Linked DNA regions of Candidatus Ruthia magnifica str. Cm (Calyptogena magnifica). Each later gene encodes a partner of the first gene's protein in a complex. Links are inferred from orthologs where the notes say so. Each region holds a gene or a part of one and is shown on either strand. Other genes may lie near its edges. The genes, in order: trxB and trxA.

Region 1 (12,716 bases):
AAAATGGCTTGGTTTACGTTTTGGTCATGGAATACTGTGATTGTTTTAGCGGTCATTACGCTGCCTTTAGGCTTGACCCAATCTAAGGAGTATGCAGAATTAGAATGGCCGATTGATATTTTAATTACTTTGTCATGGATCACTTATTTATATAACTTTATTATGACCATTCATATTCGTAATAGCAATAAAGTGCCACACGTTTATGTGGCTAATTGGTTTTTTATGGGCATGATGGTCATGGTTACTTATCTTCATGTGGTTAATAATTTATCCATTCCAGTTGGTGCCTTTAAATCCTATTCAATTTTTTCTGGTGTACAAGATGCAATGATTCAGTGGTGGTGGGGCCATAATGCTGTTGGCTTTTTCTTAACAGCAGGTTTCTTAGGTATTATGTATTATTTTGTACCAAAACAAGCCCAACGTCCTATATACTCTTATCGCTTGTCAGTGATTCATTTTTGGGCACTAATGTTTGGTTATGTTTGGTTAGGTGCGCACCATCTTCAGTATACAGCATTACCAGATTGGGCAGGTTCATTGGGCGCAACAATTTCACTCGCCATGATTATTCCATCATGGGGCGGCGCGCTTAATGGCATCTTGACGTTATCAGGCGCTTGGGATCGTTTACGTGAAGACTATATCTTACGTTTTTTGATTATGTCTTTAGCATTCTATGCCATGAGCACATTTGAAGGTCCAGTGATGGCGGCGAAGACGGTTAATGCATTATCGCATTACACAGATTGGACGATTGGTCATGTGCATTCTGGCGCATTGGGTTGGAATATTATGGTGGCAGCAGGCGCGATGTATCATATGATTGAAAAAATCTATAACATAAAAATGTCACAAAAACTCTTAGGTATCCACTTTTGGGTGCATACAATTGGCACGGTGGTTTATATTGTGGCAATGTGGGTATCTGGCATCATGCAAGGCTTGATGTGGAGGGCCTATGATGAGTACGGCACATTGGCTTATACGTTTGCCGAGTCAGTATCAGCCATGCATCCTTATTATGTCATGAGAGCTGCAGGTGGTACATTAGTATTAGTAGGTGCAATTATCATGTTAATTAATATTGTGACAACCATTCGTAGATCAGGCGCCGATCAAACATCTAACGTATAAATAGGGGCGGACTATGGTAAATAAAAACGTAAAAGAAAGTTTACAAGTCAAGCTAGAAAAGAATATTTTTGGCATGTATTTGTTTATGGCGCTATCAGTGTCACTAGCAGGCATTGTGGAAATTGTTCCTTTGTTTACTAATCCTGAAGCGGTCAAAGATAAAGTGATTGCAATTGATGGCAGTACAAAGAGTTTATTATGGCCTCGTTCTGAAGGTCAAACACTCTCTAATTGGGCTCCTGGTGATGGTGTAAGGCCTTTAACTGCTTTAGAATTAGCAGGTCGTGATATTTATCAGCGTGAAGGTTGTTATTTATGCCATTCACAAATGATACGTCCATTTAGAGATGAGAAAGAGCGCTATGGCCATTTTTCTTTAGCGGTGGAGTCAAAGTATGACCATCCGTTTCAGTGGGGCTCTAAAAGAACAGGTCCAGATTTGGCACGCGTTGGCGGTAAATATTCTGATGAATGGCATATTTTACATTTACGCCATCCACAAGAGGTTGTGCCAGAGTCGGTCATGCCAAAATATCGCTTCTTAGAAAGTGCTTTGGTTGATGGCGAAACAATCGCCACACACATGAGTGGTTTGTCTAAAGTTGGTGTGCCTTATACGCAAGCAGATATTGCACAAGCACCAGCTATGGTTGAAGGTAAAAATGAAATGGATGCAATGGTGGCTTATATGCAATCATTAGGCAGTATGATTAAATTTGAAGATGGCGTTGTTTACAGAGAGTAATGACCCTAGCCCTAGTTGACAAAATTGGCGTCATTGTGACGATTATTATATTTGTATTATTAACGATTGCTTATTTTTATACCTTTAGACCAAAAAATAAGAAAAAATTTGAAGACTTACGCAATTTTGTGAACGACAAAGACTGAGCTAAGAGGGGAAAATAATGAGTGAACATAAAAATCCACTCCCAGGTGAGAATAATACAGGGCATTTTTGGGATGAAGAAAATGACATTAGAGAGTTAAATAATCGCCCACCAAGATGGTATATGCTGTCCTTATATATTGGCATATTTGCTATTGTGGCTTATACACTCTACTACCCAACTATTCCTTGGTTTGGTGGGCATAATAAAGGCTTTGCTAGTTGGACGCAAATTAGCGAAATGAATGAAAGTATTACTCAATTAGAGGCTTATCGTGAAAAAAGATTTGCTGATACTGAAAAATCTATTGCTGAAAAATCATTAGAAGAAATTGTACTTGATGATGAGTTAAGAGCTTACGCCATAAAAACAGCTAAGGTTCTATTTGGTGATAATTGTGCAGCTTGTCATGGCTCTGCTGGTCAGGGAAATGTAGGCTTTCCAGTTCTGGCTGATGATGATTGGCTATATGGCGGTAAGTTGTCACAAATTAGCACAACCATTGCTAATGGCCGCAAAGGGAATATGCCAGCGCGTATGTTAGGTATTTCAGATGCTGATGCAAACACATTAGCTACTTTTTTAATTGAAACAGGCAAGGGTAAAAACGGTAATCCAGATCCAGCTTCTAAGGCTTTATATATGAGCAAAGGTTGTATTGCTTGTCATGGCCCTAATATGAAGGGTAATCAATTATTAGGCAGCGCTAATTTAAGTGATAGTATTTATCGTTTTAAAGCAGATAATCAACATGCATCAGTCGTGCGTACAATATTACATGGTGTAGGTCAAGTAAGTGATCCATTAACACAAGATGCTGTTATGCCAGCATTTGGTCATTCAAATGTTATTGATGCTGTTCAAATTAAAAAACTTACTGTTTATGTGCATCAATTAGGTGACGGTATTGTTGTTAAATAAAGTGCTTAATGCTTCTATTATGAGATTTTATTAAAATATTTATTAGCTTTGTAGGTATAATTCTCCATCTAATGCCGAAGTAGCACAGTTGGTAGTGCAACTGATTTGTAATCAGTAGGTCGCCAGTTCGAGTCCGGCCTTCGGCATCAAATTTTTTAAGATTATCACTTAGATAGCTATTTTTAACCTATACACAAGGTGTTTTATCAGCATTTACTCTTTTTAATATACTAAGTTATACTGAAAAAAATAGTAATATGAGTAAAAATATTTCTACCTACTTTTTAGACATACTTAATAAATTATTAGAATTTTTTACATTCATGATGATGGTTATTGTAGGCAGTTACGCTTTTTTGGTTTTCAAGATTTTTGCTCATCTTTTAGTAAGGATTAACAAAATGCGTAATATGATGAATGTGATTGGCAGATTAAGAAGGGTTATATTGGTGAGTCTTGGCAAAGCCAACCGCATTACTGTGTTCAATATTACCTGTACAAGTAGTAACTTGCCCACTAGAATCATTTTGATGATGAAGCTGAAATAATTATGCCTATACCGTATCCAAATAGTATCAATATCTATTCGTGTACCCTTTGTATGGGCTAATAAGCCTGTTTGGTTTATTTAGTAGTAGTTTAGAGAATAGTACTTATAATCAAACATTTATCTTTAGAGCTTTTTAGTATTATCTGCATTTGTGTTATGATTTTTAATCTCATCTTATACGGCAATACTGACTAACTAAAAATAGGATTAGTTTTTTTATTGGTGTACATATCGATTGATTTTAAAAGACGAGTAATTTTATCCAAATGTCATCCTTTTTAAGCTCTACTAGCACTTTTGAAAAAATTTTTGAATAGGGATATTCAAATATATTGTTAATTTTGTTGTGTATCAAGTACCGGTCTATTTTTTATTTAGTGGTTTTTAGTTGCAACACTTAGGCACTTAACTAAGCTGGTTGTACGTTATCAGTCAAAAATTGAATGAAAATTGATGATTTTTTGCCATTAAATTAGCTACTACTTTTCTGGAAAATACAACATGGTTGTTTTTAACAAAATTTGTAGATACATCGTAGTTATGGGAGGGGATATTGTCGAAACTACATCTTTTTTGCTGATAATATGCTACGATCTCATCGTCTCTTTCGTCAATTTTGGTTAATTTAAATAGCCCCTTATTATTAATATAAAGTTTAGAATATTCAGTTGCATTAAAAGCCATCATCTTATTTTTGTAAAATTACTCAACTTGTACGGTAGGCAGAAGTCTACTTTTATTATATCATCATATTCTATTTTGTGGTACTGTGTGTTTTTATTGTGGTATTATTTGCTTGAGGCTTGCAATATGGGTGGTGGCTTTTCTAAGAATGAAAAAACATTGGGCGTTGAGTAGCTTGTTTGAGTTGAGTGAGAATGTCTTGCTTAAAATAACAAAACCGTAATAGATAAAGATCAATTATTGATTCGTAACATTTGCATAATGTTTGATGCATATGTTGCTTTGAGCAAAACTCAATTTCCAAAAACTATCTAAGTACATCAAATTCTGGTGCAAGGTTTAGCTCAAAGGCGTTTATTTTAATGTTTGGGTTGATGGATATTGAATCAAAGTTGACTAAAATTGTTTGATCTAGTTTATTGTTAAACGTAATTGCTTGTAACACATCATCTTTAAAGCCAAAACTCAATTGGTTGGCTTGCTGAGTGCTATACCAATCAATCTTATCTTTTGTGTGTGTATATTGTGGCGTATGACTGATATCGCTAGGTTGACTAATCAGCCAATATAATGGTGTTTGTGTTAAGTTGGTTGCTTGTATTAAGCTGGCTTGTTCTAATTCAATATCGATTAGCCACAATTCAGTATTATTTAACAGTAGTATTCGCTCGTTTGGTATTAGTGTATGCCAAATAAGTTGTTGTGGGCGTTTAAATAGTAAAGTTCCAGAAGAACTGGCTAACAGTGTGCCTGTGTTGCTATAGGTGATTTGTGTAAAATTGGCACTTAAACGTTCAAATGAGTTGAAAAAATTAGAAAACCCGTGATTACTGTTAGCAAAGCTAAAATTAGAAAATATAAGTATTAGAGTGCTTAAAAAATTAGTCATTAGTCATTAGTTTAGGCGCTAATACTTGACGATTACCAGACTTGTTCATACTACTCACCACGCCACTATTCTCCATATCTTCAATAATACGTGCTGCACGGTTATAGCCAATACGCATGCGACGTTGTAGACTAGAGATTGAAGCACGACCTGATGAGGTTACAATTTGTACTGCTTCATCATACAAAGCATCAAGTTCACTTGAGGTGTCTAAAGTGCTGTTTGAGTCTTGTAAATTATCCGATTCACTATGTGTGTTGAGAATGTCATCTAGATAATTAGTTTCAGAGTTTTCTTTTAAGAAACTAACTACGCGCTCAATCTCGCCGTCATCAACAAAGGCGCCGTGTACACGAGTAAGGTGTGACATGCCTGGTGTCATATATAACATATCACCCATACCGAGTAATTGTTCAGCGCCACCTTGATCAAGAATGGTACGCGAATCAACTTTTGAAGATACTTTAAAGGCAATACGCGTGGGTATGTTAGATTTAATCAGACCAGTAATGACATCCACACTTGGGCGTTGCGTGGCAATAATAATGTGAACACCTGAAGCTCGAGCTTTTTGTGCTAAGCGCACAATGAGCATCTCAACACGTTTAGCCTTGGCGCGATCCTCTTGGGCAAGGGCGCCAAGCATATCGGCATATTCGTCAATCACCAGCATAATCAGCGGTAGTACTTCTAACTCAGGCACTGTTTCATCTTCATCGGCGGTGCTTGAATTAAATGATGAATCAAGCAGAGGCTTACCTTCATCCTTATATTTTTTGACCTTCTCATTAAAGCCTTCAATATTACGTACGCCAAACTTAGCCAATAATGAATAACGACGTTCCATTTCATTAACACACCACCACAATGCAGAAGCAGCTTGGTTCATATCTGTTATAACAGGCGTAAGTAAGTGTGGAATATCAGCATAACAAGCCAGTTCAACAATCTTAGGGTCAATCATAATAATGCGCACTTCTTCTGGCTTGGCTTTAAAAAGCACACTTAAAATCATTGCATTTAGCCCAACTGATTTACCCATACCAGTTGCACCAGCAACAAGCAAGTGCGGCATTTTTGATAGATTAGCAGTAATGGGAATGCCATTAATATTCTTACCCAGACCCATGGTTAAAATAGAACTAGATTTGATAAAATTTTCAGAAGCAAGAATTTCTTTAAGGCTGATAATTTCACGTTGTGTATTTGGAATTTCCAAGCCAATAACAGGCTTTCCAGGGATAACATCAACAATACGCACACTTTTAACCAATAGAGCACGAGCCAAGTCTTTGTTAAGATTCATAATTTGACTGACCTTAACACCAGGTGCAAGCGATATTTCAAATTGAGTAACTACAGGGCCAGGAGTAACTGTAGTAACTGACACATAAAAACCAAAATCTTTAAGCTTGATTTCAACTTGCTGTGACATCTCTTTTAGTGCTTGTTTAGAATAACCCATAGTATGTTCAGTTGGCTCGTCAAGTAAATCTAGGCTTGGTAAACCAGTAACGATTGTCGTGTTAAATAGATTATAAGAGGTACTTTTTTTAATGTTCTTATTTGATCTTTCCTTTCCTTTTTTTATTTTAGTAAGCGTGCTGGACTTGGAGGTGACAGAAGTTTTTATAGCTTTTTTAGTTTTAGACTGTGTTCTAATATCGAGTATTTTTGTAAAAATACGATTCAATATATCGCGAATAGAGGAGAAAATATTAATCCATGAAGTGCTACTAGCAATGCTAAAGCTAATCATCATAATACTAAGATAAATAATGAGTGCTGCAGAGCCAAATAAAATACCAAAGTAACGATGCATGGTAATACCAATATAACCACCAGATGTGCTCGTATCTACGAAGTTTTGAGTTAAAAATGCTGTGCTAAAGACAATCAACGTGACAAGTGCGATAAAACGAAGGGTGGTTACTGAATATTTTGGCTTTTCTTGATCGGTACGTTTGTGGATATTCCAGCCTAGCCATATTAATGAGATTGGTATTAAATAGGCACCATAACCCAAAATAGATAAAGAAATATCACTTAAATAAGCACCAAATACACCTGAAAGATTAGCAACTGGCGCAACCAGAGCAACATCTCCAGAATAAGGATTTTCGTTAGCAGAATAGGTAAATAAGGCAGATAAAAAAATAAGACCCACGGCACTTAAAAAGATAAATAGTATTTCACTGACTATTTTGGTACGAGGTTTTTTTGAGTATCTTTTTGTGCTTATTTTGTTAATTTTTTTCAAAGTGGTTTATAATGCTTGGAATGTGTTCACAAAGTATAAAGTATTTATATGAGCGAAAATAAACATTGTAAAGTATTGATTATTGGCTCAGGCCCTGCGGGTTATTCTGCTGCAGTTTATGCGGCTAGAGCTAATCTTAACCCTATTATTGTAAGTGGCATGGAGCAAGGTGGTCAACTAATGAGCACCATGGGTGTAGATAATTGGCCCGGAGATGTTGCTGGCGTTCAGGGTCCAGATTTAATGGCACGTATGAAAAAACATGCCGAGCGTTTTGACACACAAATCCTTAACGACACAATTACATCAGTTAATTTTACCAAGCGTCCTTTTGTTTTAAAAGGTGAGACAACCACTTACACAGCAGATGCAGTGATTATTGCAACGGGCTCAAGTGCACATTATTTAGGTTTAGAGTCAGAAGAAAAATTTAAAGGCAAGGGTGTGTCTGCTTGTGCAACGTGCGATGGATTTTTCTATCGTGGGCAAAAGGTGGCAGTGATTGGTGGCGGTAATACCGCAGTTGAAGAAGCGTTATTTTTGTCAAATATTGCCGATCACGTTACTATTATCCATCGTAAGGATAAATTTTCTTCTGAAAAGATTTTATCTAACCAGTTAATTGAAAAGGCAAAAATAGGTAATATTACGATCGAATATAATCATAACCTTGATAAGGTATTGGGTGATACCATGGGTGTAACAGGGCTTCGTTTAAAAGATAATGATGGCAAGACAAAAAACATTGATGTACATGGTGTGTTTATTGCCATTGGTCATACGCCTAATACAGCTATTTTTGAAGGACATTTAGAAATGTCTCATGGTTATATTAAAGTACAAAGTGGTACACAAGGTAATGCAATGCAGACTAGTGTAGAGGGTATATTTGCAGCAGGTGATGTGACAGACCATATTTATCGTCAGGCGATTACCTCAGCTGGGTCTGGCTGTATGTCAGCATTAGATGCTGAGCGATTTTTAGGCGAATAAACTTTTTAAAGGTATAATTCTCTTTTTGCCAAAAAAGAACATAAAGGCCACATAGCTCAGTTGGTAGAGCAAGGGACTGAAAATCCCTGTGTCCCTAGTTCAATTCTAGGTGTGGCCACCATATTCAATTAAGTGCACTAAAATGTGTTTTTTGTTAAAGCCAGTCAGAAGGCTATGTTTTACGTAAGTCATTATTTTATCAATTGTGTAGTTTAAAAAGTATCAAAGAAATGACGATGTTTTAGTGTATTAATTTATATTATAGTTTTATAATATAATATATTTGCAATATTATTATTTTATGATAAAATACTTGCATGTTGCCACTCTCCCCTATGAACCCTCTCCTCAAGAGACAAGGTGGCGACATATTCATTTAGAATATGTTTGTGAAAATAAAACGTATACTTCTATTAATCAAGTACAATTTAACAGGTCTAACCTAAGCCTTCTGTTAATAAATTGCATTTTTAGACTAGTGTAGTATTTCAGAGCTAATATAGTTTTATTTGTAGAGTTGGAGAATTTTTTGAATCAGTGATACGCTTCTATAAATTTAATAATTTCACTAAGATTTTGAGCGTTTTTTCATTGTCAAGTAAATTAGTAATCATTTCTAAGACGGTCTTTATCTATGGTTGATACTTTTATAAAGCATAAGCCTATTATAATAACCCTGACACACTATTAACATGCTGGATTGTGCGCCTAATTTCTCCTTTTCATTAGCAGTTAGCAATTGAAAATATAGAGTTTATTAAAAATTTATGTCAATGTTTCAAGGGCAAACTTTCATGAAGATTATTTAAATAAATATTCTCAAATACTTCATTTAACTAGTCATTAAGTTTACGCAAGCAAAATAAGCCTAAAACGTCATGTGCTAGAGATAACATCGTCTGTATTTAGATGATGTAACGTGGTTTTAATTGATCAAATAAGTTTTTTACTCATGATTTGTTAACAAGAATTTGCATGACTGCCATACGTACTGCAATGCCATTAGTGACTTGTTGTAAGATGATTGATTGATTGCCATCAGCCACATTTGAATCAATCTCAACACCACGATTAGTTGGGCCTGGGTGCATTACAATAGCATCTGGTTTTGCTAATGCTAGGCGTTTTGGCGTGAGTCCAAAATTATCAAAATATTCTTGTTCATTGGGAATATCGGCTTCAATCATACGTTCTTTTTGTAATCTTAATACAATCACCACATCGCAATTTTTAAGCCCTGGCTCAATATCATCAAAATGTTTAACTACTGAACAAGGTGCCAAATTATATTGTAAGACTTTTGGGGCAATGAGGCGAATATCAGTCGTACCTAGTGTTTTAAGTGCTTGAATATCAGAGTGAGCAACACGTGAATGAGTGATATCGCCCACAATAGCGACTGATAAATTCTCAAATGTTTTTTTGTGTTGGCGAATGCTAAGCATATCAAGTAGTGCTTGGGTTGGGTGTGCATTAATGCCATCACCTGCGTTTAGAATAGAGACATCTTTTAAATGTTGTACCACGTGGTGTGGTAGGCCATTTTGTTTATGGCGAATCACAAACATATCAATTTGCATAGCCTTAAGTGTGCGCATAGTGTTAAGCAAATCTTCATTTTTTTTGAGTGCTGAGTTTGCAAGGTCAACGTTAATGACATTGGCACTGCTGCGCATTGCGGCAATCTCGAATGTGTTACGCGTACGCGTTGATGGTTCAAAAAATAAATTAGCAACAAAAATATCATCTAGTGCTTTGGATTTTTTTAAATTACCAGAGACGTCAATCAGGCTATCGGCCGTATCAAGAATGTGAATTAAATATTGTTTAGAAAGACCCTCAAGACCTAGTAGATGAATTAATTTACCGGAGTCATCTAGTTGAATGTGGTTACTAATCAAATCTTTTTTCATTGAGCCATGTTTGTAATATTAACTGTGATGATTGTTTGTCGACATCGTCACGTTGCGCGTTGTGATGATGATGATTGTATTTTAAAAGTTTTTTGGCCTCATTTGAGGATAAATATTCATCGATAAACTCAACCTCAATTTGGTAGCGATTTTTTAACTTATTGCCAAACGATTTGGCAATAAAAGTCATTGTCTGCTCTTTACCTTGTTGGTTAAATGGCAAGCCAACGACGAACTTGTTAATATTATGAGCACTAATAACTTCATTAAATGCCACCCAATTGGTTGAGCCATTTTTATGGTGCTTAATTACCTTGATACCCGTTGCTTGCATGGTTAAACTATTGGCGATTGCAATACCAGTGCGCTTAGTGCCAACATCAAATCCCAAATAAGCGCTAATATTCACTGAAGTTGTTGTAATAATTGATAGCCAACGTAGCCATCAATCGGTAAGTCGTTTTCTTTTTGGTAGGCTCGCGCTGCATGACGGGTCCTGGGGCCTGGAATGCCATCAGGTTCACCTGTATCAAAGCCAAGTTGGTTTAGTGTGGTTTGAATTTGTTTAATATTATTCCGACTCAGTGAAGGCTCGGTAATAGATTTTGCAAATAATTGATTTGCACCGATTAAACGATCAGACAAATGTCCCACAGATAATGCATATAAAATTGAATGATTCCACCTAAGAATGGCGTGAAAGTTTTGATAAACTAAAAACGCTGGACCATTATAGCCCATAGGCAATATGAGCGAAGCTTGCATGGTTGAATTGGGTAAATTGGTGTTATAAATTGTACGTATACCTAATGTTTGCCATTCATTGACTGTTTTTTTAGTGCTTAAATTTGCCAGATGATAATTAAAAGCTTTAGGAATGTTAACCTCACGCCCCCAACGTTCACCTTGGTGCCAACCATTTTTTTTTAGAAAATGTGCTGCACTTGCAAGAATGTCTGCTTGTGTGTGCCACAAATCAATTTTTCCGTCAGTGTTAGCATCTATAGCGTAAGCGGCGACATTGGTGGGTATAAATTGCATATTTCCCATTGCTCCTGCCCAAGAGCCTTGGGCATTTAAAGGCAGTTTTTTTTCATCAATCAATTTGAGTAAAGTTAATAATTCATGTGTAAAAAACTCACGTCGGCGCTTGTCAAAACTTAATGTGGCAAGCGAACGAATTAGATGCATTTTGCCAACATTTTTACCATAATTGGTTTCTAAACCCCAAAAAGCCACAACAATTTGTGATGGTACGCCGTATTTTTTATAATTTTCTTGTAGGTATTTTTGGTATTGTTGAAGCTTTTCCATGCCTTTGTCAAGCCTATTTTGATTCACTCTTAAGTTTAGGTAACGCCAAAAATTAAGATTAAATTCTGCTTGGTTACGGTCATATTCTAATACTTTTGGATTTGGCGTTAAATCATTAAAAGCGTTATTAAGTGTGGTTTGCGAGATGCCTAATTTTGTAGCTTGAAAACGAATATTGCTTAAGAATTGTTCAAAACTATACGTATTAGATAAACCTTGGGTATCATCTGCATATACAAGAGATGTCATCAGTAAAAAATAAATAAATCTTAACATACCAAAATTATAATGCCTACATTATTGATAATTTTTATTTTTTTATTTTTAAGTGCTTGTAGTGCTGATGAAACAAGACAAACTATCACTGGTACTACAATGGGTACTAGTTATAGTATCAAAATCAACAATAACTATGTTTCACAATTAATGATTGATAGACGTCTTGATGAAATTGAGCAGATATTTTCTACTTGGAATGAAACTTCTGAACTTTCACAATTGAATAAAGCACCGATTAATCAATGGATAAAGGTATCAGATGAATTGTTTTTTGTTTTAAGTCAAGCAAAAAAAATACACAAGCAGACGCAAGGTTTTTTTGATTCTGGCATGGGTCGGTTGATTAATATTTGGGGTTTTGGTACTATCAAAGTACAGGAAAAGCCCAGTCTAGAGAAGATAGGCCAAGCACTAGCAATTTCATCTATTGAGTATTTACGTTTGGATAATTCACGGGTTAAAAAACTTAAAGATGTGCATATTAATTTATCTGCCATTGCCAAGGGTTATGGTGTGGATGTGGTGACAAATATCCTAATCAAGAAAGGACTTAAAAATTTTATGGTGGAAATTGGTGGTGAGGTAATGGTTCAAGGGCAGTGGACAATTGGCATTGAAAAGCCAAATCATAGCATGCCGATTGCCATTGAATTACAAAATCAAGCTGTTGCCACCTCAGGGGATTATCGCAATTATCTAAAATGGCAAGGTAAAAAATATCAACACATTATAAACCCCCATACTGGATTGCCTGCTAGTACTAACCTAAGTTCTGTTAGTGTGATTCACAATAGTGCTATGATAGCAGATGCCTATGCAACTGCTATGATGGCAATGGGTAGCCAAAAGGCTCAAATATTAGCACAACAACTTAATCTATCAG
Region 2 (12,623 bases), 470 kb from region 1 along the record:
GTTTAGGTATGGTCGAAAACCAGCCTTTAGGATTTGAAAACTTCCTGCAAGCAGCAAGTCAAGGGCATGCATTTGCTCATCACATGCTAGGTGTAGCATATATGACTGGCGAAGGCGTAGAAAAAGATATTGTAAAGTCTATTGAGTGGTTTGAAAAAGGCGCTGAATTTGGCATTCCTGGTCCGATGTATGCACTAGGCATGTTGTTTGAAGATGATAAAGAGGTTAAACAAGATTTAGAAAAAGCGAAATATTGGTTTGACAAAGCTGATAGAGTAAGTCCATAATAATAATGAAATCAAGATTTGCTCCATCCCCAACAGGCTGCCTACATATAGGCGGTGCTAGAACTGCACTTTTTGCTTGGGTTTGGGCCAAAAAGCAACATGGTAAATTTGTATTACGTATTGAAGATACAGATTTAGAGCGCTCAAACCAAGCATCCGTTGATGCAATTTTACAAGGTATGAATTGGCTTGGGCTTGACTATGATGAAGGCCCTTTTTATCAAACAGATCGTTTTAATCGGTACAAGCAAGTTGTTCGGCAACTATTAGATGAAAAAAAAGCCTATTATTGTGAATGCTCTAAAGAGCGCCTACAAATCTTACATGAAGATTTAATCAAGCAAGGTAAAAAAGTCAGGTATGACGGTTGTTGTCGAGATAAGAATCTAAATGATGGTGTTGTACGTTTTAACAATCCAGAAGATGGTTTGGTGATTTTTAATGATGTGATTAAAGGGCAAATTTCAATCAATAATAAAGAATTGGATGATTTAATTATCGTTCGCAGCGATGGCACACCAACTTATAATTTAACTGTGGTAGTTGATGACCATGATATGCAAATTGATTGTGTTATTCGTGGTGATGACCATATTAACAACACCCCCAAGCAAATTAACCTTTATCAGGCATTAGGCTGGCATTTACCAGAATTTGCTCATTTACCCATGATTTTAAGCAGTGATGGTGCACGTCTTTCAAAACGTCATGACGCTGTAAGTATCATGACTTATCGAGATGCGGGATTTTTGCCTGAAGCTTTGCTTAATTATTTAGCTCGTTTGGGTTGGTCGTATGGAGACCAAGAAATATTTTCTATGGATGAAATTGTTAAATTATTTGAATTAAAGAGCATCAATAAGGCGCCTGCAAGTTTTAATCAGGATAAGCTTTTATGGCTCAATCAAAAAATTATTAAAAATTCTAGTGTTGAAAATTTGCTTAATAATTTAACTTGGCATCTGCAAAACCAGGCAATTACTATTACAAATGCGCCTAATATTGAAGCGGTTGTTCAATACTTGCAAAATAGATGTAAAACTTTGGTTGACATGGCAGGTGAAGTAAAAATGTTTTATCAAGATTTCGATACTTTTGATGAAAAACTTGCCAAAAGATACCTTAAAGATAAAACACCACTCAAGCATTTATTTGCAAAACTAGAAGCTCTAAGAATCTGGAAAGCCAACAACATTAAACAAGCTGTTAAAGAAGTGTGTTTTGAGCTTAACATTAGTTTTGGTAAAGTAGGCCAACCATTCAGGCTTGCACTAAGTGGTAATGGCAATGCAGGTAGTATTGATATTGTAGCTGAACTGGTTGGTAAAAATAAAGCGTTATCACGTTTAAAAATGGCGATTGATTCTTAAAAGATAGAATAAGCAATAGTAAAAAATACCCATAAATATGATAGATTTATCAATATTTAAAACTCAGTATCAAGCACTACAAGATTCAATCAAGGTTATTTTTTTAAATAATCCAGAAGTAACTCAAACACTTGTATTGTCTAGAAGTGAGGGGATTGATCAATTACTTAAAGATATTTGGCAAAGCTTGAACCTTTCAAATCAGTTATGTTTGGTGGCTGTTGGTGGTTATGGTAGAAGCGAATTGCATCCGTATTCGGATATAGATTTGTTGATTTTAATTCCTGATGATGCGCATGATACCTATCAACAAAGTATTGCTAGCTTTTTAACATTTTTATGGGATGTGAATTTAGAAGTAGGACATGCAACTCGGGATTTAAAGGATTGTATTAGTGTGATTGATGATATTAGTGTGGTGACTAGTTTATTAGAATCTCGTGTTATTTTAGGTAAAGTATCTTTATTTTTAAAGATGAAGGCTGTGATTAAATCTAGCGTTTGGTCAAATCAATCATTTTTAGTTGAAAAGCAAAAAGAACAACACAATCGTCATCAAAATTTATCCAATACTGCCTATAATTTAGAACCAAACATCAAACAAAGTCCTGGCGGTCTAAGAGATATTCAAACAATTGTTTGGGTAGCAAAGTGGTATTTTGATGTCAATACTTTGTTTGAACTGGTCGATAAGCAATATTTAACAACGACTGAGTATGAGTTATTAAAAATATCACAACTGTTTTTATTTAAAGTCAGATTTGCACTGCATATTATCGCTAATCGACGTGAAGACAGGCTTGCATTTCAATATCAAAAATCTGTGGCAACCATGCTGGGTTATGTTGATGGAGATTCTTTGTCAGTTGAAGCTTTTATGAAGGATTATTATCAAACTGTGACTAGAGTGTCGCGCCTTAATGACATTTTGTTACAATTATTAGAAGATGAGATTTTAAATACACAACGTTTGAACAGTCGCTTTATGATTAGTTATGGTTATATTTATTCAATTAATGATCAAGTTTTTATTCAAACGCCATCTGCTTTTATGGAAATATTTTTACTCATTGCTAAGCATAATTATGTGCGTGGCATCAGTGCAAAAACGCTTAGACAAATGCAAAATAGCATTAGTTTAATTGATTTTCATTATTACAAAAAGCGCAAGAATAATCGCCTATTCATTGAGTTATTACAACAAAATCAAGGAGTTAATAAAGCGTTAAAACTCATGAATCGTTATGGTATTTTAGAGCACTATATTCCTACTTTTGGTAAGATTATGGGTCTAATGCAGTATGATTTATTTCATGCTTATACAGTGGATCAGCATACGTTGTTTGTGATTCGTAATTTGAGGCGTTTTTTTGTACCTGAGTTTGCTAAGGAATTTGCGCTTTGTAGCGAGATAGCACAAGGTATTCAAAAACCAGAATTATTATTATTGGCAGGGCTTTTTCATGATATTGCCAAGGGTAGAGATGGAGAACATGCTCAGTTGGGTGCAATTGATGTGCGTGAGTTTTGTCAGCATCATCAATTAAAAACGAGCGATACTGATTTGGTTTCAAAGTTAGTTGAAAAGCATTTACTCATGTCAGCGGTTGCGCAAAAGCAAGATATTAGTGATTTTGAAGTGATTGAGCATTTTGCTGAACAGGTGGTCACAATTAAATTTTTAGAATTTTTGTATTTATTAACAAACGCTGATATTCGTGCAACAAAAGACGATTTATGGAATAGTTGGAAAGACTCTTTACTAAAAAAACTATTTTATAATACCAAAAAATACCTAGAAAGTAATAATGATCAGCGCCCAAGTGTAGATCAAAGAGCACAAGGTATTAAACAAACTATTATTAAGGATTCTATTGCTCAAGGTTATCAAATTAGTGATGTTGAAAGGGTATTGTCAGCTTTACCTAAAGACTATTATGTGCGTTATGAAATTGATGATATTTTATGGCATTTGAGTTTTGCCATTAAAATAACTTCGGATAAGATTATCGTTAGTTCTAAAATTTCACAACACAATGTGGTTGATATTTTTGTGCTGTGTGATGATTTTAAAGGCTTATTCTTTAAATTAATTAGTATTCTTGAAAGACTGGGTCTTGATATTGTGGATGCTAAAATTTTAACCACAAAGAATGGAAGAGTGTATAACACGATTAGTGTTTTGCAAGATGCAGCTCTTAAACACATCAATATAAATCAAGAAATCAAAAATGATCTGGATAATTTTGATGTGAGCATAAGAACAACTCATGATATATACACATATCGACACTTTGATCATAAAATGAAAGTTAGCTTTAATGTGAATGAACAGTGGAACTTAACCCAATTAGAGATCAATGTGATTGATAAGCAAGGCATACTTTCTAATATTGCCTATGTTTTCTTTGAATTAGATATTTCATTAATTAATGCTAGAATTGCCACTATGGGGGAAAGGGTTGAAGATGTGTTTTTTATTAGCAATGCTAAAAATCAACCATTAAGTATGGTAGAACAATTAGCGCTTAAAGAGGCCTTGGAAGAAAGATTGTAAAAAAATATTATGCGAGTTAAATAATGATATAATCTCATGCAGTCAGCAGTCCTGCTATTTCTTTTTTTCATTATCAGAAAAACATTACAAAAAATATGAACGATAAAATTAAAGTAGTGACTGACGCTTCTTTTGAAGCAAATGTTGTTAACTCATCACAAGTGGTATTGGTAGATTTTTGGGCTGAGTGGTGCGGGTCATGCAAGGCATTAATGTCTGTATTAGATGAAATTGCTGATGAATATGATGGTAAAGTCATTATTACCAAAATTAATATAGATGAGAACGATCAAACATTATTAAAGTACGGTATTCACGGTATTCCAACGATGTTGTTATTTTCTGATGGTGTTGTTCAAGCAACTAAAATGGGTGCACTTTCAAAAGCGGAACTTAGTACATTTATTGATGCCAATATTTAAAAAATTAAATAACTGATTGTTTTTATTTTAAATACTTAGTTTAACAAAACCTTCTAGGCGTTTTAGGTACATATCCTCTAGTTAAGTAAAAATGCTTAGCCCTTAATATGGACACATTCATGAAATTATCAGAACTCAAAAAATTTAGCCCAGAAGAGTTATTAGAATTAGCACAATCTTTAGGTGCAGAAAATATTTCTAGAGCTAAAAAACAAACATTAATTTTTATTATTCTAAAAGCTAAAGCGGCTAATGATGAAGAAATATTGGGCGATGGTATTTTGGATGTGCTGCAAGATGGTTATGGTTTTTTAAGATCAAGTGATGATTCTTATACCTCGGGTGCAGATGATATTTATATTTCTCCTAATCAAATTAGACGCTTCAATTTATCAATCGGTGATTTAGTTTCAGGAAAAATTAGAGCACCTAAAAAAGGTGAAAAGTACTTTGCTTTGATTAAAGTATTGGAAGTGAATGGTGAAGATCCAAATAATGTCAAAAACAGGGTGCTGTTTGCCTCACCTACACCTATTCATCCTAATGAAAGACTCAATTTAGAAATTGGCAATGGTGGTACCGAAGATATTACTGCTAGAGTGATTGATCTTGTTGCACCATTTGGTAAAGGGCAAAGGGGCTTATTGGTTGCACCACCTAAGGCAGGTAAAACCATGATTATGCAGAATATAGCTACATCTATTTCAGTTAATCATACAGAATGTGAATTGATTGTGCTTTTAATTGATGAACGTCCTGAAGAAGTAACAGAAATGGCACGCACCGTACGTGGTGAAGTGATTGCTTCAACATTTGATGAGTCAGCAAAACGCCATGTGCAAGTCGCTGAAATGGTGATTCAAAAAGCTAAACGGCGTGCAGAGCAAGGTAAAGACGTGATTATTTTGTTAGATTCAATCACACGCTTAGCACGTGCCTATAATACGATTGCCCCTTCATCAGGGAAGGTATTAACAGGCGGTGTTGATGCTAATGCGCTACAACGTCCTAAACGTTTTTTTGGCGCAGCTAGAAACATTGAAAATGGTGGAAGCATTACCATTATTGCTACTGCATTGATTGATACCGGTTCAAAAATGGATGAAGTTATTTATCAAGAATTTAAAGGTACGGGTAATATGGAGCTTCATTTAGAAAAACGTTTGAGTGAGAAGAGAATTTTTCCAGCAATTAATATTAATGCTTCTGGTACACGTCGTGAAGAATTAATTACTAATGAAAAAGAATTACAAAAAATATGGATTTTGCGAAAAATCCTGCATCCTATGGACACTGTTGAGGCAGCTGAATTTTTAATTGATCGCTTAAAATTGACCAAAACAAATGATGAATTTTTCGCTTCAATGTCGCAAAAAAAGTAATAAATTGATTTTAAAAATCATTGTCTAATTATGCTGAGCACTTATCAATCACTTTAAGTATACTCAAGGAGACTACCACACCAACCTAATATAATTTATGAACTCCATAAACAGCATTTTTCTTTAAAAGTGCACTATTTCTTATCTCTCATGAGGCGCTAAAGAGTGTATTTTCTAAGTTGTACTGGGTTGGTGTAGTGATCTCTTAAAATATGAAACTCCCTCCTATAGTAATTAGAACTTTTAAATTACAAAATAGCATTCTAGCTAGGTACTTAATGCGTAATGTATCGGTGCTTTTGAGTGTGGTATTTATTGTGATTAGTTTGGTTGTTTTTGGTAACCAATTAGTGCTGATAATTAAAGAAACTTCAAAGGAAGGTATACCTATTGCAGACTTGTTGCCATTGGTTGGTTTGAATATGATTAGAGATGTTGTTCTAATTTTGTCTTTATCTTTGTTATTGGCTATTATTTTGAGTGTTAGTAAGCTTTACAAGGCTTCAGAAGCCATTGTGATGAACTCATTAGGCCTAGGTGACAAGCATTTTATGGTGTTCATTCAGCCGCTTGTTATTGTTATTGTTATTTTTATTTTTATTTTAACAACAGTTGTAGTGCCTTGGTCTAAGCAACAAAGAGGCTTGATTATGGAACGTAGTGAAAATACACCTGAATTTTCTTTTATTAAAAAAAACGAGTTTCAAGAGTTTAAAAATAATGATATTGTTTTTTACGCATCAAAGGTCAGTGATGCTGATAATGCTAAAGAACAAAATATGGAAGAGATTTTTATTTATACATTGGTCAATAATGAGCCAGTTATAACTTTAGCAAAGCAAGCTCAAAAATACACCAACTTTAACACCAACAGTGTGTATTTACGTCTTAAAAATGGTACACGTTATCATGGCTTTCCTTCGAATAAAAATAAAAAAATCTTAAATTTTAAACTATATGATTTGCAAATTATTGATGGTAAGATGCAAAAATCTATTAGTACAGTTACGAAAGTAGAATCAAAGTCGACGTTTGAATTGTTATTTTCTAACAAACTTACAGAAATAGCAGAGTTTCAATGGAGAATATCTCAGCCTTTGAGTATTTTAATATTATCAGTACTTGGTGTATTACTTGGAAAAACTTCCCCACGGAGTGGTAAAAATTTAGGCGTACTGGTTGGTGTTGTTATGTTTATTGTATATAATAACGTTTTATTAATTGCTAAATCAACCTTAGAGCGAGGAGAATCTTCGCCAATTGTTGGGCTATGGTGGGTGCATTTAGTGATGTTGTTGCTGATTTTTATTTTTTATAAATGGAATTAAGAATTTTTTGAAGTGTAAAATCGCCTTTTTTCTTTGAAGGAAAAAGTTTAATGTCATATCAACCTAATAAAGTCTTAGAGGTTTTTGATAATCCTAAAATTGAACGAGATTTTATCATTCAAATTAATATGCCAGAGTTTACGTGCTTATGCCCAAAAACAGGACAACCTGATTTTGCCACATTGCATTTTGCATATATTGCTGATAAAGCATGTATAGAATTAAAATCACTGAAAATGTATATTTGGTTGTATCGAAATGAGGGTGCATTTCATGAAGCAGTCACTAACCAAATTCTTGATGATTTGGTTCAAGTAAGCAATCCAAGATTCATACGCTTAAAAGCAATTTTTAATATTCGTGGAGGTGTTTATACAACCATAATTACTGAACATAAACAAAAAAACTGGACACCTAAAGCCAAAGTTGATTTATAGCACTTGAGCTAGTATTTTTTATGAAAGCTATTCATCAAAGTATTAAGTTTGATAAAAAACTTCTAGACAAAGACGCTTTAAGGGTTATTAATGTTATTAATAAAGCAGGATTTAAAGCCTATCTAGTAGGTGGCTGTGTTAGAGATTTACTCTTAAATTTAAAGCCAAAAGATTTTGATATTGCAACTAATGCTAAGCCAGAACAAGTGCATAAATTATTTAAACGCTCACGTTTAATTGGTAGGCGATTTCGTTTAGTACACGTTGTGTTTTCAGCACGTAAATTTATTGAAGTGGCTACTTTTAGGTCGGGTAAGGTGCAAACCGCTAAAAACGGTGTTGTTATTCGTGATAATTGCTATGGTAATATTGAAGACGATGTTGTGCGTAGGGACTTTAATATTAACGCGCTTTATTATGATATTAAAACACAAGAAATTATTGATTATGTGGGCGGACTTGAGGATATAAAAGCGAAAGAAATGCATATTATTGGCAATCCAGGTATAAGGTTTGAGCAAGATCCAGTGCGCATGATTAGAGCTATTAGGTTTCAAACTAAATTAGAGTTCCAATTGAGTTATGAAATTAAGTCGGCTATTTTTGAACAAGCATCACTTCTTGGTAATATTTCTACAGTGCGTTTGTATGAAGAGTGTATTAAATTGTTTCATAATGAGTATGGGTTTGAAGTGTATGAGCGCTTAGAAAAATATGGTTTATTAAAATATTTATTTAAACAAACTCATAAGAATGAATTTATCAAAAAGGCCTTGTTAAACACATCGGATAGAATTAAAAAAAATCAATCTGTCACGCCTGTATTTTTATTTGCTGTATTTTTATGGCGGGCCTATAATGAGCGTTTTATTGCGCTTAAAAAGAAACAAAGTTGCTCGTCTTTAGCAATGAAACAGGCTTCTGAGGAGGTGATTATTAATCAAATTAAACAAGTTTCGTTACCCAGGTGGTTAAGTGCTATAATTAAGGATATTTGGCTAATGCAATCAAGATTGGAAAAAATGCAACCAAAAAAAGTCAAAGTATTACTAAGCAATCCACGTTTTAGAATGGCATACGATTTTTTATTATTACGCTCTATGAGCATTAACCCAGAATTAGTTGAAGCGGCTAAATTTTGGACCAAAGCCCAACAGTGAAATCAGTTTTAATTACAGGCTATTTAAGTGGTATTGGCTTATGTTTAGCTAAAGGATTAAAGCAAAAAGGCTATCGAATATTTACCACTGTCAAAAGTAATGGGGATATTAAAAAGTTAAAAAACTTTTGTCTTCTTATGTATCCATTCAACGTGTTATGAATCATGTTTATGAAAAATTTGATTAATATAATGGTACTTAACCAATGTATTTGTCTTGCATGAATTAACTAACTTGATGTTAGCAAAAATAAAAGCTAACAATCAAGACAGAATTATTTATTTAAGTTTAGTTTTATATTTTGTGGCAATGCCTTTTATGGGGTTTCGTATAACGCCTCTAAATTTTCCATTAAAAGTTTAATCGATACATTAAAAACTGGGATTATCAAATATCAAATACCAACATCCAGAAGGTTGATTGAGCCTAAGTTTAGAAAAAATATTGACATAGACGCTAGTGATTATCACAGCTACCAGTAAATGATTAAGCGTCTAAATACTGATAAATTAGCCGTTTATACTTTGCTTACAAATTTGGGTTACTTTTTAAATTAAATTATTTTCTATACTTGAAAAAATACTATCAATAAAAATAATAGATAAAATACTAAAAAAACAAGTAGTTGAGGAAAAGGTAAAATGGCAAAAAAATTTGATTTTAATCAGGGTTTAATCGATTTAGAAAAAATTGTAAAAACCATGGAATCTGGTGATTTAAGCCTTGAGAATTCGCTTGATTACTTTTCTAAAGGTGTGGCGTTAACCAAGCTATGCCAAAGTGCATTAAATGAAGCAGAACAAAAAATTTTTATGCTAACTGAGCAAGATAATTATACAAACGAAAATCCATTAAAGGATTTGTAAGATTTTGTACTACTCTAAGCGTTAAATATCGAACTAGGGTTTTTAAGAAATGGATTTTAATATTTACATCACAAGGGTTAATGCTAAATTAGACCAACACTTATCAGCACAAGGTTCTTTGGCTAAAGCAATACGCTATAGCACACTAGCTAATGGTAAACGCTTTAGACCTATTCTTGCTTATTGTGTTGCTAATATTTTTAACACAAATTTAAATTTGGTCGATTCCAGCAGTTGTGCTGTTGAATTTATTCATACTTATTCTTTAATTCATGACGATTTACCAGCCATGGATGATGATGATATACGTCACAATCAGCCAGTTTGTCACAAACGCTTTGGTGAAGCTCAAGCAATTTTAGCAGGTGATGGGTTGCAAGCATTAGCATTTGAAGTATTGGTTAATGATGATTTAATTAGTGCTGATATCAAAATTGAGTTGTTAAAGTCTTTGACTCACGCCTCATTTGAAATGGTAGAAGGTCAAGCAATTGATTTATCTATTATTGCAAAACAGGTGAATATTGCAACGCTAGAAACCATGCACCGAAAAAAAACAGGGGCACTACTAAGCTGTGCAGTTAATTTGGGGGCAATCGTTTCTAAAATGTGCAATAATAAGGACAGCGTTATTCTAAATACTTTCTCTAAGGATATTGGTTTGGCGTATCAAATTCAAGATGATGTGCTTGATATTGAAACGCCTGATGCGTTATTAGGTAAAAATCAATATTCTGATGAGTGTAAAGACAAACCCACCTATCCATCTTTATTGGGTTTGGATAAATCAAAACTTACCTATAAGAATTTATACAAAAAAGCCAGTGACGATTTGGGTTTGTTAAGTGTAGATGCGACAGAATTACAACAATTAACGGCTAATTTACAAACAAGATTGTTTTAAAATTGAACTAAGATACTACCCCAACTAAAGCCAGCACCAATCCCTTCAAATAATAGACTGTCACCTTTTTTAATGCGACCATCCCTAACTGCTGTATCAAGTGCCAATGGAATAGAAGCGGCAGAAGTGTTGCCATGATTTTCAAGGGTAACAATGACCTTGTTTATTGGGATTTTTATACGTTTGATAACGGCTGATATAATACGAATATTAGCCTGATGTGGCACCATCCAATCTAACTTGTCTGAGTTTAAATTGGCCTCTTTAAGTGTATCTTCTGCCAAAGAAGATAAACGGTTTACGGCAATTTTAAAAACTTCATTGCCAGACATTTCAATAAAGCCAATTTCATTAATATAATTATTACTAACTTGGAGTGAAGATAAGTAACTACCATCACTGAATAGTTTTGAGTGCAAGATACCAGTATCATTACTACCGCTTAACACCACCGCACCAGCACCATCACCAAATAAAACTGCAGTGGAGCGGTCATTCCAATTAACAATTCTTGATAAGGTTTCACTACCAACCACTAATACTTTATTAGCAGCGCCAGTTTTGATATATTGCTCAGCTGTGGTTAGTGCAAAGATAAAGCCTGCACAAACGGATTGTAAATCAAACGCAGGACATGAAGCACCAATTGCAGTTTGTAGCATAGTTGCTGTTGCAGGAAAAATTTTATCAGGTGTGGTGGTTGCTAGAATAATCAAATCTAAGTCTTTAGCATCAATACCAGCCATTTGAAGTGCATGATTGGCCGCTTTTTCGGCTAAATTACAAGTTGTTTCATTAGTAACTTTATGCCTTTGTTTAATGCCTGTACGTGTGATAATCCACTCATTTGTTGTATCAATAGTTTTTGATAAATCATCGTTGGTGACAATAGTGGATGGTAGGTAACTACCCGTACCAATGATTCTTGCAAATTTATTCATTGTGTTCTAATTCTTTTGAAATTTGAAGTGATATTTTGTCGCTGATTTTAGCATGAGCCTCAACGTAGGCTTCAGTAATCGCTGCTAAAAATGAATCAACATTTGCACTACCATGACTTTTAACAACAATACCTTGAAGCCCTAATAAGGAGGCACCATTATATTTACCAGGGTTTAAGCTAGATTTAAAATCTCTAAGTACGGGGGTTGCGATTAAGGCAACTAGTTTGGTTAATAGGTTTCGAGTAAATGCTTGTTTTAGATAGTATCCCATCATTAAAACCACACCTTCACTGGCTTTTAGTGCAATATTACCTTCAAAACCATCACAAACAATTAAATTTACTGTGCCTTTGTAAATATCATCACCTTCGACAAATCCTACATAATTCAGGTTAGAAGCTTTTAGTAACTCAGCAGTTTTTTTGATTTTTTCACTACCTTTCATGTCCTCTTCACCAATATTGAGAAGGCCAATAGTAGGTGATACAATATTTTCTATGTGTTTGACAGCAATTGAGCCCATTGTTGCAAATTCAATCAAGGCTTCAGGCTTTGAATCAACATTAGCACCCAAATCAAGCATGTGTGTATGTCCAATCATGGTTGGCATACGACCCATAATAGCAGGGCGGTCAATACCTTTAATGGTTCTTAATACAAAACGAGAAATGGCCATGAGTGCGCCAGTATTACCCGCACTAACGCAGGCATTTACTTTAAGTGTTTTGACTAGATTAATTGCAACACGCATAGAAGAATCTTTCTTTTTGCGTAATGCAATTGCTGGAGATTCGTTCATTAGCACAACCTCACTTGCGTGAATAATTGTATATCTTGAGCTAAATGTATTTGATAAATGTTTATTTAATTCAGCTTTGATGCTAGACTCATCACCCACGAAATACAAATATAAATCCTGAAATACATCTAATGCTTTAATACCTGCTTTAATAGTAACAGATATGC

The links.
Region 2: the proteins of trxB (region 1) and trxA are in contact, whole or in part, in a crystal structure (PDB 1F6M), measured with the Escherichia coli proteins. The link is inferred for Candidatus Ruthia magnifica str. Cm (Calyptogena magnifica) from one-to-one orthologs.

What each region holds. Positions count from the first base shown.
Region 1 is NC_008610.1:44,897-57,612, forward strand. What follows is about bases 6,572-9,354. They hold trxB (thioredoxin-disulfide reductase), read left to right. Parts: upstream 6,572-7,382; coding sequence 7,383-8,327; downstream 8,328-9,354. Other genes in these bases: RMAG_RS00250 (DNA translocase FtsK), read right to left, coding at 6,572-7,334; RMAG_RS00265 (aspartate carbamoyltransferase catalytic subunit), read right to left, coding at 9,278-9,354. Outside these bases: ccoN (cytochrome-c oxidase, cbb3-type subunit I), read left to right, coding at 1-1,140; ccoO (cytochrome-c oxidase, cbb3-type subunit II), read left to right, coding at 1,154-1,885; RMAG_RS05475 (cbb3-type cytochrome c oxidase subunit 3), read left to right, coding at 1,885-2,031; ccoP (cytochrome-c oxidase, cbb3-type subunit III), read left to right, coding at 2,049-2,951; RMAG_RS05745 (hypothetical protein), read left to right, coding at 3,209-3,499; RMAG_RS00245 (outer-membrane lipoprotein carrier protein LolA), read right to left, coding at 4,493-5,074; more of RMAG_RS00250, read right to left, coding at 5,067-6,571; more of RMAG_RS00265, read right to left, coding at 9,355-10,240; Holliday junction resolvase RuvX, read right to left, coding at 10,221-10,649; RMAG_RS00275 (lytic murein transglycosylase), read right to left, coding at 10,646-11,830; RMAG_RS00280 (FAD:protein FMN transferase), read left to right, coding at 11,843-12,716.
Region 2 is NC_008610.1:520,742-533,364, forward strand. What follows is about bases 3,283-5,972. They hold trxA (thioredoxin TrxA), read left to right. Parts: upstream 3,283-4,309; coding sequence 4,310-4,636; downstream 4,637-5,972. Other genes in these bases: glnD ([protein-PII] uridylyltransferase), read left to right, coding at 3,283-4,214; rho (transcription termination factor Rho), read left to right, coding at 4,756-5,972. Outside these bases: RMAG_RS02370 (tetratricopeptide repeat protein), read left to right, coding at 1-287; gltX (glutamate--tRNA ligase), read left to right, coding at 293-1,657; more of glnD, read left to right, coding at 1,695-3,282; more of rho, read left to right, coding at 5,973-6,018; LPS export ABC transporter permease LptF, read left to right, coding at 6,231-7,346; queF (preQ(1) synthase), read left to right, coding at 7,397-7,783; polynucleotide adenylyltransferase PcnB, read left to right, coding at 7,804-8,943; RMAG_RS02410 (exodeoxyribonuclease VII small subunit), read left to right, coding at 9,585-9,809; RMAG_RS02415 (polyprenyl synthetase family protein), read left to right, coding at 9,859-10,713; RMAG_RS02420 (beta-ketoacyl-ACP synthase III), read right to left, coding at 10,710-11,654; phosphate acyltransferase PlsX, read right to left, coding at 11,647-12,623. UniProt on the Escherichia coli protein: Participates in various redox reactions through the reversible oxidation of its active center dithiol to a disulfide and catalyzes dithiol-disulfide exchange reactions.